DNA from 2 places in the Caballeronia sp. DA-9 genome. Region 1 is predicted to be linked to the other one. Evidence: riboswitches for the same ligand, from Rfam matches in the RefSeq annotation. Region 1 holds a riboswitch; the other holds the start of a gene.
What was found. Region 1 has a riboswitch for fluoride ahead of ACRWA7_RS09295 (voltage-gated chloride channel family protein). Riboswitches for the same ligand answer to the same signal wherever they lie in the genome.
Positions count from the first base shown of each region.

Region 2: another riboswitch for fluoride. It lies ahead of ACRWA7_RS33420 (voltage-gated chloride channel family protein); the one in region 1 lies ahead of ACRWA7_RS09295 (voltage-gated chloride channel family protein).

Region 1 is NZ_CP195132.1:682,053-689,259, forward strand. It holds gene ACRWA7_RS09275 (universal stress protein) at 1-301, shown strand, start outside; gene ACRWA7_RS09280 (universal stress protein) at 319-825, shown strand; gene ACRWA7_RS09285 (universal stress protein) at 822-1,649, shown strand; gene ACRWA7_RS09290 (universal stress protein) at 1,744-2,199, opposite strand; fluoride riboswitch at 2,503-2,569, shown strand; gene ACRWA7_RS09295 (voltage-gated chloride channel family protein) at 2,646-3,956, shown strand; gene ACRWA7_RS09300 (DUF190 domain-containing protein) at 3,986-4,333, shown strand; gene ACRWA7_RS09305 (serine hydrolase domain-containing protein) at 4,588-5,499, opposite strand; gene ACRWA7_RS09310 (DUF6817 domain-containing protein) at 5,746-6,339, shown strand; gene ACRWA7_RS09315 (pentapeptide repeat-containing protein) at 6,787-7,207, shown strand, end outside.
Region 2 is NZ_CP195134.1:14,439-21,645, forward strand. It holds gene ACRWA7_RS33410 (hypothetical protein) at 1-90, opposite strand, end outside; gene ACRWA7_RS33415 (DUF190 domain-containing protein) at 167-553, opposite strand; gene ACRWA7_RS33420 (voltage-gated chloride channel family protein) at 550-1,854, opposite strand; fluoride riboswitch at 1,945-2,061, opposite strand; gene ACRWA7_RS33425 (molybdopterin-dependent oxidoreductase) at 2,168-3,250, shown strand; gene ACRWA7_RS33430 (DUF305 domain-containing protein) at 3,658-4,149, shown strand; gene ACRWA7_RS33435 (YncE family protein) at 4,146-5,624, shown strand; gene ACRWA7_RS33440 (uracil-DNA glycosylase) at 5,836-6,471, opposite strand; gene ACRWA7_RS33445 (cbb3-type cytochrome c oxidase subunit II) at 6,785-7,207, opposite strand, start outside.

The DNA.
Region 1 (7,207 bases):
AAAAAAGACCACCATCGTGACGCTCAATGGACTGAAGGATGAACTCCCCGGCGAGCGGCTTCCCGGCGCCGATATTGCGCTGGTGCTGGCGCGGCACGGCGTGCAAGCCGATGTCCTGGATCTGGATGGCATCGACGACGTGCCGGCCGGCGACGTCCTGCTCTCGCGCTCGACCGACCTTGGTGCGGATCTCTTGGTGATGGGCGCCTACGGCCACGCCCGGTGGAGAGAACTGGTGATGGGCGGTGCAACGCGCACCATGCTGGCTTCCATGACGGTACCGGTCCTGATGTCGCACTGAATTCGAGGAGACCACTCATGTACAAACACATCCTTGTGCCAATCGACGGCAGCGAGACATCGGCTCGCGCATTGGACGCCGCGCTGTTGCTGGCGCGCGAAAACCACGCCGAGCTGAAGCCTGTCTATGTGATCGACGTGCCACCGACCCTGTACGCCGACCCCGCTTCCGATCCGTCGCACGCGCGCGATGTTTTCGTGAGAGAAGGTGCTCGCGTGATTGCAGAGGCCGTTGCCAGGATGCAAGGCGAGAGCGTGCAGGGCTCGCCTCAAGTGCTGGAAGTCGATCCTGTCGGCGACGACATCACACAGCAAATAAGCCGTGCGGCCAAGGCGTTCAACGCCGACCTCGTGGTAATGGGCACGCATGGACGCCGCGGCTGGCGGCGGCTCGTGCTTGGCAGCGTCGCCGAACGGTTCCTGCGCATGTCCAGTTGCCCCGTGCTGCTCGTCCCCTCGCACGCCGGCGAGCAAAAGGCGCCGCACATCCTGAGCGCGCCAGACATTGCCGGAGCATGGCTATGAACTACGCAACCATGCTCGTTCATATCGACGACAGCCTTTGCAGCGACGCGCGAGTTGACTTCGCCGTCGAACTTGCCCGCAAACACAATGCGCACCTGATCGGGCTTTATATCGTATGCCAGGACCTCCTGCGTCCGATGTTCAGGCCGGACGAAAGCCTGGACCTCGCGACCAATGAGAAGCAGGCTGCGCAACGGCTGGCCCGCGCACGCGATTACTTCACGGAGGCGGCGCGCCGCGCGGGAATCGCCTCGGAATGGCGCGCGCCGCCCGGGCCTGCTGTGGAGACCGCGATCCTGCACGCACGGCATGCCGACCTCCTGATTTACGGGCAGCGGGATCCGGCCGATCCGGCCGCTTATATCGCGAGGAATTTTCCGGACGATGTGCTACTGGAAAGCGGCCGGCCAATGATCCTGCTGCCGTACGCTGGAAATACGGAGCGCTTCGCCGGAACGGTGCTGATTGCGTGGGATGGCGGCCCGGCCGCCGCGCGCGCGGTAGCCGACGCCCTTCCCTTCCTCCGGCTTGCGAATTTCGTGGAAATTGCGGTTGTCGAGCAGCACAACCATGAGACCGTCGCGACGGGCATGGAGCTCGCCGCGTACCTCGAAAGACATCGGGTTCGCGCAGGTGTCCTGACCTTGCCCCGCGTGTCGGGCGTCAGCACGGGCGCGACGCTTCTCAACGCGTTGACCGATACTCACTCGGACCTGCTGGTGCTCGGAGCTTATGGTCACGCGAGGGTCCGGGAAATCGTGCTTGGCGGCGTCACCCGGACGATGCTGGAAAGCATGACCACGCCGGTGTTCATGTCGCATTGATTGCCAAAGGGCTTATGCGATCGTTCGATTATCCCGTCCGACAGGCACGCTCCGAAGCGCCCGCAAGCCGGGCGCTTTTTATGCGTTCGCGCGGCTAGTGCTCGCACGCGTCACCGGAAGAATTGTCGCGAACCATGAGCACCGGAACGTGACTCGAACGCAGGATCGTTTCCGCGACACTGCCAAGCAGATGCTGGCGCGCGATCCTGTGCCCGTGCGTGCCCATGGCAATCAGGTCCGCTCCGGCCGTCAGCGCCGCCTGCATGATTGCGGCCGGCACGCTCGCGCCGTGGGCGTCGATGACCCAGATGCGCGCAGGGACCTTGTGGAGCTTGCACAACTGGCGCGCGTGATCGAGACGTTGCCACGCGGCTTTTTGCGCGGCTTCATCGATGGCGTTCGTTTCGGTGATTCCCCGGGACGAATCGATGATGGGAACGGTCGCCACCATCAACGTCGCTTCGCTGGCCCGCGCGAGCCTAAGCGCTTCTTCCAGCGCCCGATGTGCGCTGCGGCTGCCGTCTAGGGCCGCGAGAATTCGTTTGTACACGGCAAGATCCCCCGATGTCATGCGCTTTAGTGTCTGCGCATAGGGCCGGACATCATTTGACTCATATCAAGCGGTGCGATCGGCGCAGGGACACAGGAGCTTGCTGGACTTTGGCGCATCGGGTGTCAAGGATTTGCCGCCATGCCGGGTTGTTCCCGGATCGGAAATTCATGGATTCCGTGCGTAGCTGCGGGTAAGTTTTCCGACTCTCGGGTCTTCAATTGAGGAACTTGGCGGACAGGACGCGAGCACAAAGAACTGCGTACATCGGTGTTGCGTTGCGCAAATTTTATCCGTAAAATCCGCGGTTCTGGAGATGGCATTCCTCCAAACAACCGCCGATCCTTCGGCTGATGATGCCTACGAGTTCCTGGGTGCAGGAGGTCGTAGGCCGTCCGTGCGACGCCCTGTCGCCCAGGTTTGATGTTCTTTCGAACCTGAAAATCATGAAACGTCTCAAGTCTGTCGAACAGATAGCCATGATGCCGTATCTCGCGCGCTGGCTGCTGCTTTCCTCCGTGCTGGGCGCCCTCGCCGGGTCTGCGTCCGCGCTTTTTCTCTTTGCACTGGACCGTACCACTAATACGCGGCTGGATCATCCATGGCTCATTTGGTTACTGCCGGTTGCGGGGTTCCTTACCGGCTGGATCTATCACCGCATTGGCAAGAGCGTCGAAGGTGGCAACAACCTGCTGATCGACGAGATTCACGATCCGCAGAAGATCGTGCCAAAGCGCATGGCGCCGCTCGTGCTGGTGGCCACTGTGGTCACGCACTTGTTCGGCGGCTCCGCGGGCCGCGAGGGCACTGCGGTCCAGATGGGCGGTGCGCTGGCCGACCGGGTCACGCATCTCTTCGATCTGGGTCGCGAGGACCGCCGGATTTTGCTGATGGCCGGCATCGCGGCGGGCTTTTCGTCGGTGTTCGGCACGCCTCTCGCGGGCGCGATCTTCGGCCTCGAGGTGCTTGCGATCGGCCGCCTGCGCTATGACGCGTTGCTCGCGTGTCTCGCGGCTTCAGTCGTGGCAGACGCCGTATGCCGTCTCTGGGGTATTCACCACACGATGTATGCGATCCCTTTCGTGCCGCCTGTCACGGTTCTCGGGTTTGGATCGGCGACCATCGCCGGTATTGCATTCGGTGTTGTGGGGATGCTCTTTGCCGACTCGACGCATGCGTTGTCCGCCCTAATCAAACGCAAGATATCCTATGCGCCCTTCCGGCCTGTCCTTGGCGGCGCGGTGGTCGCGATCCTCGCTACCGTTCTGAACGTTCCGCAGTACCTGGGTCTCGGGATACCGACCATCGTGCAGGCCTTCAACGGTCCGTTGCCGGTCTATGACTTTGCCGGCAAATTCGGTTTCACCGTGGTCACGCTTGCGTCAGGTTTCAAGGGTGGCGAGGTGACTCCGCTTTTCTATATCGGCGCAACACTTGGCAACGCGCTGGGTCACATCCTCGCGTTGCCCATACCTGTGCTTGCGGGGCTTGGCTTTGTCGCCGTGTTCGCTGGCGCGGCGAACACCCCGATCGCGTCGACGGTAATGGCAATCGAACTCTTTGGCCCTCAGATTGGCGTGTATGCGGCTCTCGCGTGCGTGGTCAGCTACCTCTTCTCTGGTCACACGGGAATCTACCGCGCGCAACGGGTCGGCCACGCAAAACATCCGCTCATTCCAGCCGGCATGCGACTGGCAGACATCCCGGCCTGGCGCCGCGCACGCCGCAAGGCCGCGACTGTCGCCGCACAACCCTGAACGCTTCGAAGACCTTACTGCTCAACGTCATGACTCAACTGATTTCGCTTCGCCTTTATTTTCACCATTCCGAAAGGGCTCGTCCGACACGCCTCTGGCATCGCGTATCGCGACCGAGCCTTGCCTCGCAATTACTTCGCCATGCGAAGGAAGCTGGGATCGAGCAGGCACTCCTGCATCGCGTCCATGCGGGATATTTGAAAGGAGACCGCCTGCATCACGAACACATCGAGATTGCGCATCACCGTTTCCCGCATTGCATAGAACTCATTGACCTGGATGCCAAAGTGCGTGATTTCTGGCGCACCCATGGCAAGGGGCTCGACAATGTCCGGGCGATTTTGCTGCCATGCGAATTGCCGGGACACGGGGCTTGATCAACGGCCGCGGAGGCCGAGTCGAAATAAAATCACCGACCACGCCGCGGCTGACAGGGATGTTCACGCTGCTGGCATTAGCGGTGCTGGTAATACAAGCCACGGCTTGGCTACTGTCCGCGCTGGTGAATTCAGCAGTTCAACCGTTGACGATGCATCAGAAGTTACCGATCCGAAGCCATTCAATGGCAGGATGCTCGCCGGGAACGGTTTGCGGTACGACCGCATGGACCAGTCTCAAGCCTTGGGCGGAATTAGCGAACCAGACGACCGCATCCTGCGTTGCACGGTTGGCGAGAACGAACGCCCGGAAACCCGGGCTGTTTCCCCAGTGAAAAGAAGCAACCCTGGAAGGGCTCCAGGCCCCAGCCCAACCCCCACGCTATGTTCAGATCAGGCGGGTTGTGACCGATAAGGTCTTCGGCATCGTCGCCTTGTCGCGTATTGATGCGTGGCAAAAACCATTGATCATGAGTTGCGGATGCCAAGCCCCGGCGAGCCAGTACATGCTGAATAAAGCTGATGTAGTCGGATGCCGTCGTGAGGAGCGACCATGATGCCTGCGCCGTTTGCACGCGACGCTTGGGTACCGGCTGGCCTTCCCACTCGTGGCCCTGCGCGTGGTTGACCGCGAAGCGCTCCTGCCATTCCAGGCTCGAATGATGCATGCCCAACGGCTCGAATATGCGCTCTCGTGCCAACGTTTCCAGCGGGCGTGCGCTTACGGCCTCCATCGCGCGCTGAAGCCACGCAAATGCGCTGCTGCCGTAGCTGAATCGCTCGCCGGGGTTGAAATACGTGCGCAGCGGAGCTGTTTCGCGGACAATATTTGGAAGGCCGCTCGTGTGTGTCAGCACATGAACGGCGGTTATCCGCCGAGCAGTTGGGTCGCCGGGTACGTACTCTCCGCATATGTCGTACAGGGGTCTTTGCAGGTCTAGCAGCCCCTCTTCGGAAAGCTGGAGCGCGATGTACGCGACGAGCGGTTTGGTGAGAGACGCAGCCTCAAAGACGGTCGCCGCATCGACACCGGCGAGATCGTGTGCACCGCGAACGCCGAAGTAACATTCGGTACTGCGCATCCCCGCGCGAAGAGTGGCAAGCGAAACGCCAGGAATCTTGCCGCTGGCAGTCGTTTCTGCGAGAAATCGATTGAGGTCGATCATCGGTCTATGCATCGGCTGGATATGTGCCGGATTGTAGCGGCTGCGACGTGGGTGACGTCATCCGGCGTGGTTCGGCTCAGCTCGGCTATTTGGTACGCACGTATGGTCACCGACATTGCGCTATATCGGCCTAGGGAATAAGCGCGCTGGAGGTAATATGTCGCTCACAAAATTGCAATTGAAGATGAAGGCGACTTGCGAAGGAATCCTTTTTCCAACGAATACCAGCAACCGCAAGGTAAGTTCATGCTCGAACATCTGCAACGCAACGTCCGCAAGTTCGGGACCGATGCAATCATGCATTTTGGAAGACCACTGACAGTCCACCTTATCGAGACCGGCCGATGGCTCGAGAAGCGGGGCAGTTCGCCGGCCCTCGTCGCAGCCGGCGCCTTTCACAGCATCTACGGAACGGAAGAGTTTCGAGTAAGTGCCGTCTCGTTAGAAAGGCGCCCCGAGGTGCGGCAGATTATCGGCAAAGAGGCTGAGGCACTCGTCTATCTTTTCTGCACGGCTGATCGCGGTGCCCTCTTCTCAGGGCAGACGGCCGCACCCTACTCTGTTCCTCTTCCATCCGTTGCGACGCGCGCGAATCTTGATGAGGCGACATTTGCTGCACTTCTCGAACTGGAAGCGGCGAACATCGTTGACAGCGCGTTGCATCAACCGGACGCTCCACCTACTGCGGGGCAATTCTGGTTAGCTCGGTTCGAGTCAGTCAAAACTCGGCTCTCGGACAGCGCCTACGAAACTGCTCGTGATGTCTTGACGAACTGGAACGCGGACATGGTTCGTGAGCGCATGAGAATGGAGGGATGGTCACGCGATGACGAGCAGTAAGGCGTCGGGGTGATGTCAGTTGGCGGCCATGAACCGTCGTTCGCTCACACCGCTGCTGGGACGTCCAAATGTCGGTTCGACTCAGGAACCGGCCATTCAATTCGCCATGCCGATATTTCGCCGGTTGGCCGGAGCAGCCGATCGCCACTTCGGCTGCAGCGCACGAAGAATTGGCGGATAAACGAAAGACTCAGCCGCCGAGTTTCGAGAACGCCCCGAACGTTTGAGACCGACGACTCGCGAATGCGCATCGCAAGAATGAAAGGTACTCGCTCGTCGTTGATGTCACTAGCAACACCGCCACCAAACACGGTTGTCGTAATTCGTCGCGTTCAGATGTCCAGATGCTTGCGATCCAAAGTGTCTCCATCATTTCGATTGTAATTGACTATGCTCAGTACAGGAGTCGGTGAGCCGCCGCCGTCCCTGACCGAAGACGAGGATAATATGGCAAACGATCCGGACGAGGTGGACCATGAAAATCTTCGAAAGCTTGAAAAAATAGCGATCGACAAAGCGTTGGAAACGAAAGAGATCGGCGATATTGAAAAGTCTGTGTCGATCTCAAAAACGATAACTGATCGGAATAAGACGGCTCGTGATTACCGGAATCAGCGCGTCGTCCTCCGGTTTGAATGGTACAAGACATTTGCGTCTGCCATTGTCCCGCTCCTCACGCTTCTGACGCTCGGTTTTACAGTCTGGATTCAAATCAAGCAGTTGAACGAGACCAATATTGCAAATGCAGATGCTGGATGGCGAGATACAGCTCAGAAAGTATTGTCTCAGCTACGACCTTCCGGGACGACCGGCAGGACCGCCGGGATGGTCGACGGCCAATTGACCATTCAGCTACTCCGCCCGTATT
Region 2 (7,207 bases), on a different replicon from region 1:
ATCGATTTCGATCGACCCACGCATCCGCAAGGACGAGTCCGACGGATCGATGACTTCGGGATCGTTATGCAACAGGTTGATCTTCTTCATGGGTAAGCTCCGTTGATTCAAGATCGTATTTTCACTTGAGAAGCTTCGGCGATAACTAAGCGACGCAAAACCGACATTAATCGAGTCCCAAGCCGTGGTCGTCGATTACTTCGCATGGGAGCAGAAGCACGCGCGCCAATGCCAGTTGGTGCCGATGCGTCTTGCAGAATGCGCGCAGCGTAGCTTCCGTGTCGATAAGTTCAAAGCATTGCGGCAGATTGCGGTGCGAGTGCTCCACATGTCGGTGACGAATTCGCGTATCTCCGTGCAGATAGCCTGCATCGACGTGGTGCACCAGGGCCTGGTCGATGCCGTCTTTCTTTGCAAGATGGAGCAGGTGGTCCGCCAGTGACGGCCGGCTCAGGTGGTGCCACAACCGGCTATGAGCGACGCGCGCCGCGTGCGGAAAATAAAGACGGAGCACCATCACGTTTCTCTTGGCTGTCTGAGCGGTCGATGTCATTTGTTGTTCGTGTCGGCGGTTGATTTTTGTCGCCGAATCGCGGCGAGTTCGGATAGTCGGATACCGTGTGGCAGATCGGCATGTTTGCTGTGCTCGACGCGTTGGGCCCGGTAAATCCCCGTGTGTCCGGAGAACAAGTAGGCCACCACGCATGCAAGCCCTGCATACACGCCAATATCGACCCCGAATAGTTCGATGGCCATGACCGTGGAGGCGATAGGCGTGTTCGCGGCGCCGGCAAATACGGCGACGAAACCGAGCCCGGCGAGGACCGGAAAGGGCAGGGCCAGAACGTGAGAGAGCGCGTTGCCGAGCGTCGCGCCGATGTAAAAGAGTGGCGTAACCTCGCCCCCCTTGAAGCCCGACGCCAACGTGATCACGGTAAAGCCAAATTTTCCGACTGACGTGTAAAGGGGAAGCTGCCGGTAAAAAGCTTCCACGATTGTCGGTATGCCGAGCCCAAGAAACGGCGATGTTCCTGGTACCAACGAAGCAAGCGCGACGGCGATGCCACCCACGAACGGACGGGCCGGCGCGTACTTGACGATTCGCTTGATCAACCCCGACAGACGATGCGTTGCGTCGGCGAACAGCATCCCTGTGATCCCGAAAATCATCCCCGCCACGATCACGTATCCCAATCCGCTCAGGCTGACCGGTGGAATAAACGGGATCACATAAACCGTGTGATGAATTCCCCAGGCGCGTGTAACCAGATCGGCGGAAATTGACGCAATAAAGCAGCTGAGCAAGGCGTCGTATCGCAAACGTCCAATCGCCAGGACCTCGAGGCCGAACAGCGCGCCTGCGAGCGGGGTGCCGAACACTGACGAGAATCCTGCTGCGATGCCGCCCATCAGCAGTATCCGGCGGTCCTCGCGGCTAAGGCCGAAGCGATGTGTCACCTGATCGGCGAGTGCGCCGCCCATCTGCACAGCCGTGCCTTCGCGCCCCGCTGAGCCACCAAACAAATGAGTGATCACCGTTGCGATCAACACCAGCGGCGCCATGCGCTTTGGAACGATTTTCTTCGGATCGTGGATTTCGTCGATCAGCAGATTATTTCCGCCTTCGACACTGGTCCCGATCCGCAAATAAACCCAGCCGACACAAAAGCCGGCAACGGGCAGCAGCCCGATGAGCCAGGGGTTCGCCACACGAGTGTTTGTGGCGATATCGAGCGCCCAGAGAAAAAAGGCTGAGGCGCTTCCCGCCAAGGCACCGACGAGACCCGACAGCAAAAGCCAGCGCGCCACATACGGCAGCATTAGGAGCTGCTCGGGAAAGACGAAACGTTTCATGAATTTCCAAGCTTGAAGAACTCAAACCTGGGCGGCGAAAGCCGCGAGGGAAGTGCGCCGAACGCGCATGCCTACGGATTCCTGACCCAGGAACGCGTAGGCATCATTAGCTGCCTTAATTAGGCGACTCAACCATGTAAGTCAGCTACGTAACTAATCCAGCGGTTTGCGATGAGCTGCAGGAGGAATGCCATCTCCGTGAGCGCAATTGTAAAAGAATTCGGAGTGGGCTGTCGAGCGGGAATTCCGCACCGGGCGCGCTTCCTGCACTGCGGAGAGGGCCGTATACGCAGATTCAACGCCGGAGATACGAATGATACCAGCTGCGCTCGACAAGCGAATCCATTCCACATCGCCGCTCAACGCAGAGCCGGCACTCAAGCGCTTGATCGCCGGCATGCATACGACTCAAGACGACTTCTACGTTCGCAACCACGGCAATGTGCCGGTGATTGACGAGACGCTCCACCGGATTTCGGTCTCAGGCCGAGTAAGCCGTCCGATCAGCCTCTCACTGAACGATCTCAAAAGCCGCTTTGAGCGCGTTTCCGTCAGTGCGGTGATGCAATGCGCTGGAAACCGGCGTGCTGACCTGCTGTCGGTGAAACCCGTCTCGGGTGACCCATGGGCACCGGGGGCGATTGGCAATGCGGTTTGGACCGGCGTGAGGCTCAAGGACGTGCTTGAATCGGCCGGCATCATGTCCGGTGGAGAAATGCACGTGGTATTTGCAGCGTGCGACGACTGCGAAGCAGAAGGCAAACGCTTCCGCTATGGTGTGTCAATTCCGGCGAGCAAAGCGCTATCCGGCGATGTGCTGCTTGCCTACGAAATGAACGGCGAAGTGTTGAGCCCGGAGCATGGGTATCCATTGCGTGTGGTCGTTCCGGGTTACGCGGGCGTGCGCAGTCCGAAGTGGCTGGCATCGATCGAGGTGCGCGACAAACCCTCGGACAATCACATGCAGCAACGCGAGTACAAATTGTTCCCAGCTTCTGTCGCTGAAACCAGCGCGGACTGGGAGAATGGGACGACGATCAACGATATGCCGCTGAACTCGGCCATTTGCGAACCGAACGAAGGAGCGACATTGTGCGCAGGTCCTGTCCGGGTCGCCGGATACGCCGTGGCGACGGGCACATCGGTAGCGCGAGTAGAAGTGTCGTCAGATGACGGGATGACGTGGACGCAAGCCGCACTCAACGTCGAGCCTGGCACCCCGTGGAGCTGGACGCTCTGGACCGTCGAACTGACGCTGCCGAAGGGCACGCATGAACTCTCAGTGCGCGCATGGGACTCGGCCGGGCAAACTCAGGTATCGCAGGTAGCCGATGTATGGAATTTCAAAGGCTATCTAAGTACAGCGTGGCATCGGATTACCGTCACCGCACAATAACGGAGCTGAAGCGGGAGGGAAATGGTTCATCGAGTAGTTTGACGAAAGCCTCCGTGCGGGGCGCAAACAATCTGCCTATCGCCTAGACGTGCAGCGAATACTGGCCGGAAGAAACGCTCATTCGCGCTTTCAATGCTCGAAAGGTGGCTGGGTCCTCTTGCGATTCTATGCATGCCTCATGCGCTGTCCTCCCGTCGTCTGCTGGTTCCCAAATGCAGCGGTGGACGCAGTTGGAACGCTGACCGGGCAGCGTTAGGGCCGTGTCCCATTGCAACGATGCAAGCGGTAGTGGCCAAGACGTTTAACTTCGCGTCAAGTGGTAAACCCTTTGTTTGAAAATATCCTGGAATAAACGGCGCCCACCCGGCGTTCGCCCGTTGTTACTCACCCAAAGAGGATCACTCACGATGGCTTCGAGCTCCCTGCGTTGGCTAGGCACTGCAGTGCCGTTCGCCAGCGCCCTTGTTTTTCTTCCCGCGAGCAGTGACGCTCTTGCAGGCTCAGTTCGGAATAGTGAAACGTCTGCGGAGTCTTCGTTCCTATCAGAAAACGATAAGGCGATGTCGACCATGATGACCAACATGGTGGTCAAGCCAAGTGGGGACATCGACAATGATTTTGTGGCGATGATGGTGCCGCACCACCAGGGCGCTATCGATATGGCGCGCGCCGAACTGCAATACGGAAAGAACGAGCAGTTGCGCCGCATCGCGCAAGAGATCGTGGTTGAGCAGCAGCAAGAGATCGTTGCGATGCATCTGGCGATCGGTTCGAGCGTATCGACTTCAGCGCCCGGCACAGCCGATGGCCGAAACCAAGCGTCCGATCCGGCACATGAAAAAAACCAGCATCCGACCCATAACAGCATGTCCATGAAGATGAATCAGGAGCCACAATGAACCGCATCCCCGCACTCTCGACTATCTCAGCCCTGATTGCGCTCGTCTTTGCGCAAGCTGTTCTCGCAGGGCAAGCGCCCGGACGGGCTTCTGCCGCCGACATACCCATCAGCCATCAGGATCGCGTCTACGCGGCCGAGCAGTTTTCTAATACCGTTTCCGTCATCGATCCTGCCAGCAATACGCTAGTCGGCCTGATCAAGCTCGGCGATCCGTCGCCCGGCAATTTCAGCCCGCTCTACAAAGGCCAGGTGCTGGTTCATGGCATGGGCTTTTCGCCGGACCACAAAACGATCGCGGTGGTCTCGATCGGCTCCAATTCAGTCTCGTTCATCGATACCGAGACCAACGCGCTCAAGCACGTGACGTATGTCGGACGGTCCCCGCACGAGGCGTTCTTCACGCCCAACGGCAAGGAGGTTTGGGTCACGGTGCGAGGTGAGAATTATATCGCCGTGCTGGATGGTTCGACCTACGAAGAGAAATCTCGCATTGTCGTGCCGGCGGGACCCGGCATGCAGATCTTCTCGCCTGATGGGAAATACGGGTATGTCTGCTCGTCGTTCAATCCGGAGACTGTCGTGATCGATGTCGCGAGTCATAAGATAGTCGGCCACGTTACGCAGGCCAGTCCATTTTGTCCGAACATCGCGGCCACGCCTGATGGCAAGCAGGTGTGGTTCACTTTAAAGGATACGGGCAAGACGCAGGTATTTAACGCCCGACCACCGTTCAATATCCTCAAGACGATCGATACCGGTCCGATCAGCAATCACGTCAACTTCGCACGCAATAGCAACGGCTCTTTTGCCTACGTGACGATTGGCGGTACCAATGAAGTCAAGGTGTTCAAAACCGATGACTTCTCCCAGATCGCGACGATTCCCGTCGGAAAACTTCCGCACGGCATCTGGCCATCAGGCGACGGCACACGCATGTACGTCGGTCTTGAAAACGCCGATGCGATGACTGCGATCGACACGTTGACGAACCAGGTGATTGCCACCGTGCCAATCGGACAGGCGCCACAAGCGGTTACCTATGTACCGAATGCCGTTCGAATGGGTGATGGCACCCAGAATACGCAGCCACTCGGTGTGGCAGGCAAAGCGGCACATCTGACGATGATGGCGGTGGGAGACTCGTCTACGTCAGCAAGCACGACCGCGCCAACGAGCGTGTCACTTTTCGATCAAGGTTTGATTCAGGTGTTGCAGGCGTCGGTCACGGGGTTGGAGCCAAAGAAACCCTATGTTATTGCGCTTTCGGATCACCCCGATGGAAGCGGCGAGCTGGAACCGTTGGCGAACTTCATGAGCAACCCCGCGGGTTCAGCGATCGTCAACGCAATTGGCCAAATCCGACAGGTCGTGCGACCTGAATCGAGCAACGGCGCGAACAAGCAGCGTTACCTTGTTATTGCTCCGCGCGATGGAGATAAGCTAAGCTCGGCCGTTCAAGTGCAGTCAAACTGAATTTCGAGGCTGCTCGACGCAAAGGGAGCGCGCTGGGCGGCGCCACGGCGTAAACACGCACTTCTTTACTTGTATATTCCGTGCACCTCGAACCTAATGATTCCCGTTCCACCGGTCTAGCTCGGTCATCGCAGGCCGGTCCAAGTGACCGTCCACGACAAAGTTATCGATTCTTCCAGCCAGAATGCGGACCACCTCGACAAAAAGACAACTATCCGGAAATTTTCGGCGCCACCGTAGGGAGAAGCGCTAAATTCGTGGCGTGAGCAAGCGTTCTCACAATGTCTCGCCCTACATGCTGTGACGTGCAGACAGACAATGGGCTCGGGTGCGGCATGGACAGGATCGAGGCGGCGGTCGGTACCTTGCGGAGCGTTGGTAATGCGCGCTGCGCTTTTCGTCCCGCGAGCACAATGACGCGTAAGTTAGGCAGGAGATCGAGCAGCGTCGTTAGCTCGGCGACACCACGATCAATATCGCGGTTGGATAACCGGTGTTGTCTTCCAGACGCGGAATCCGCAAGCCATGGATAGACGTTCCACAATACACTCTCGCAACGAGGTAGGTCGGCTTCGACCAAGAAGCGCCTAAGATTGCGCTGTGTTGGGACCGGATTGTCGCGAGACACCAAGCGAGGCTGGGAGGTAATATTCGCAGGCGACTCAAGCAATATCAGAACCTTCGCCTCACAGCCGCCATCGAGGGGATCAAAAAATGGCGCCGCCCCGGTTCTCTGGATCAACTCCTGAACGTACGCCGTCAGGGGGCGGACGTGGAGATCCTGAAGCATATCTAATCGCTCATGCCAAAGGTCAGCGGCGATGCCAGAGAAGGTTTTTGCTGTCATTGAGTCAATATTTCGTTTTGCGCTAAATCACCGTCGTGAACCGGATGTCCAGACTCGCAACGGCGCTAATACTTGACACTTACCCCATCAAATCGAGAGCCTCACGACTTGCGCATTTTCTGCACCGAATTTTGGTCGATTCGGCTTTCCAAGGTTACATCGAGTTCTTTTTCGATTTGCTGGAAGCGGTATTTTGGGAATTCGACCCTTGCGCGATATGAGGGAAAAGCGAACCATATAGCCAGGACAAAAAGAAGAATGATGAACAATGCCCATACAATAAACGCAAACATACAAACTCCTCATGCCGGTATCAGTGACGATTACTAGGGTCGATTGGTCCTTGATAAATTGATCTGACAAAGGTCGCGAGCGCTTTTCTGTCCGACGCGTCAAGTCCAGGAAACGCTGGCATTGCACTAGCGGGCACGCCTTGCATCAAGACCTTTTCGAGTTCAGCCGTCGAAGGACGAATGTGTTCGAAGTCGAACGGCGCTGGCTTGAGGATAGCGGAAACAGGTCCATCGCCTTTGCCGTTCACACCATGGCACGCGGCGCAATCAGCAGCGTACAGTTGAGACCCGAATGCGAGTGTCGCGCTTTGAGTCGGTATGAAGCTTGGCTTTTGCCCGAGCGTTTGCACATAGGCCACGAGGTCTGCGACTTGTTGATCGCTGAGATCACGCCACGCAGGCATCGAAGATCCCGCAACACCATTCTCTAAAACGCTTGCCAA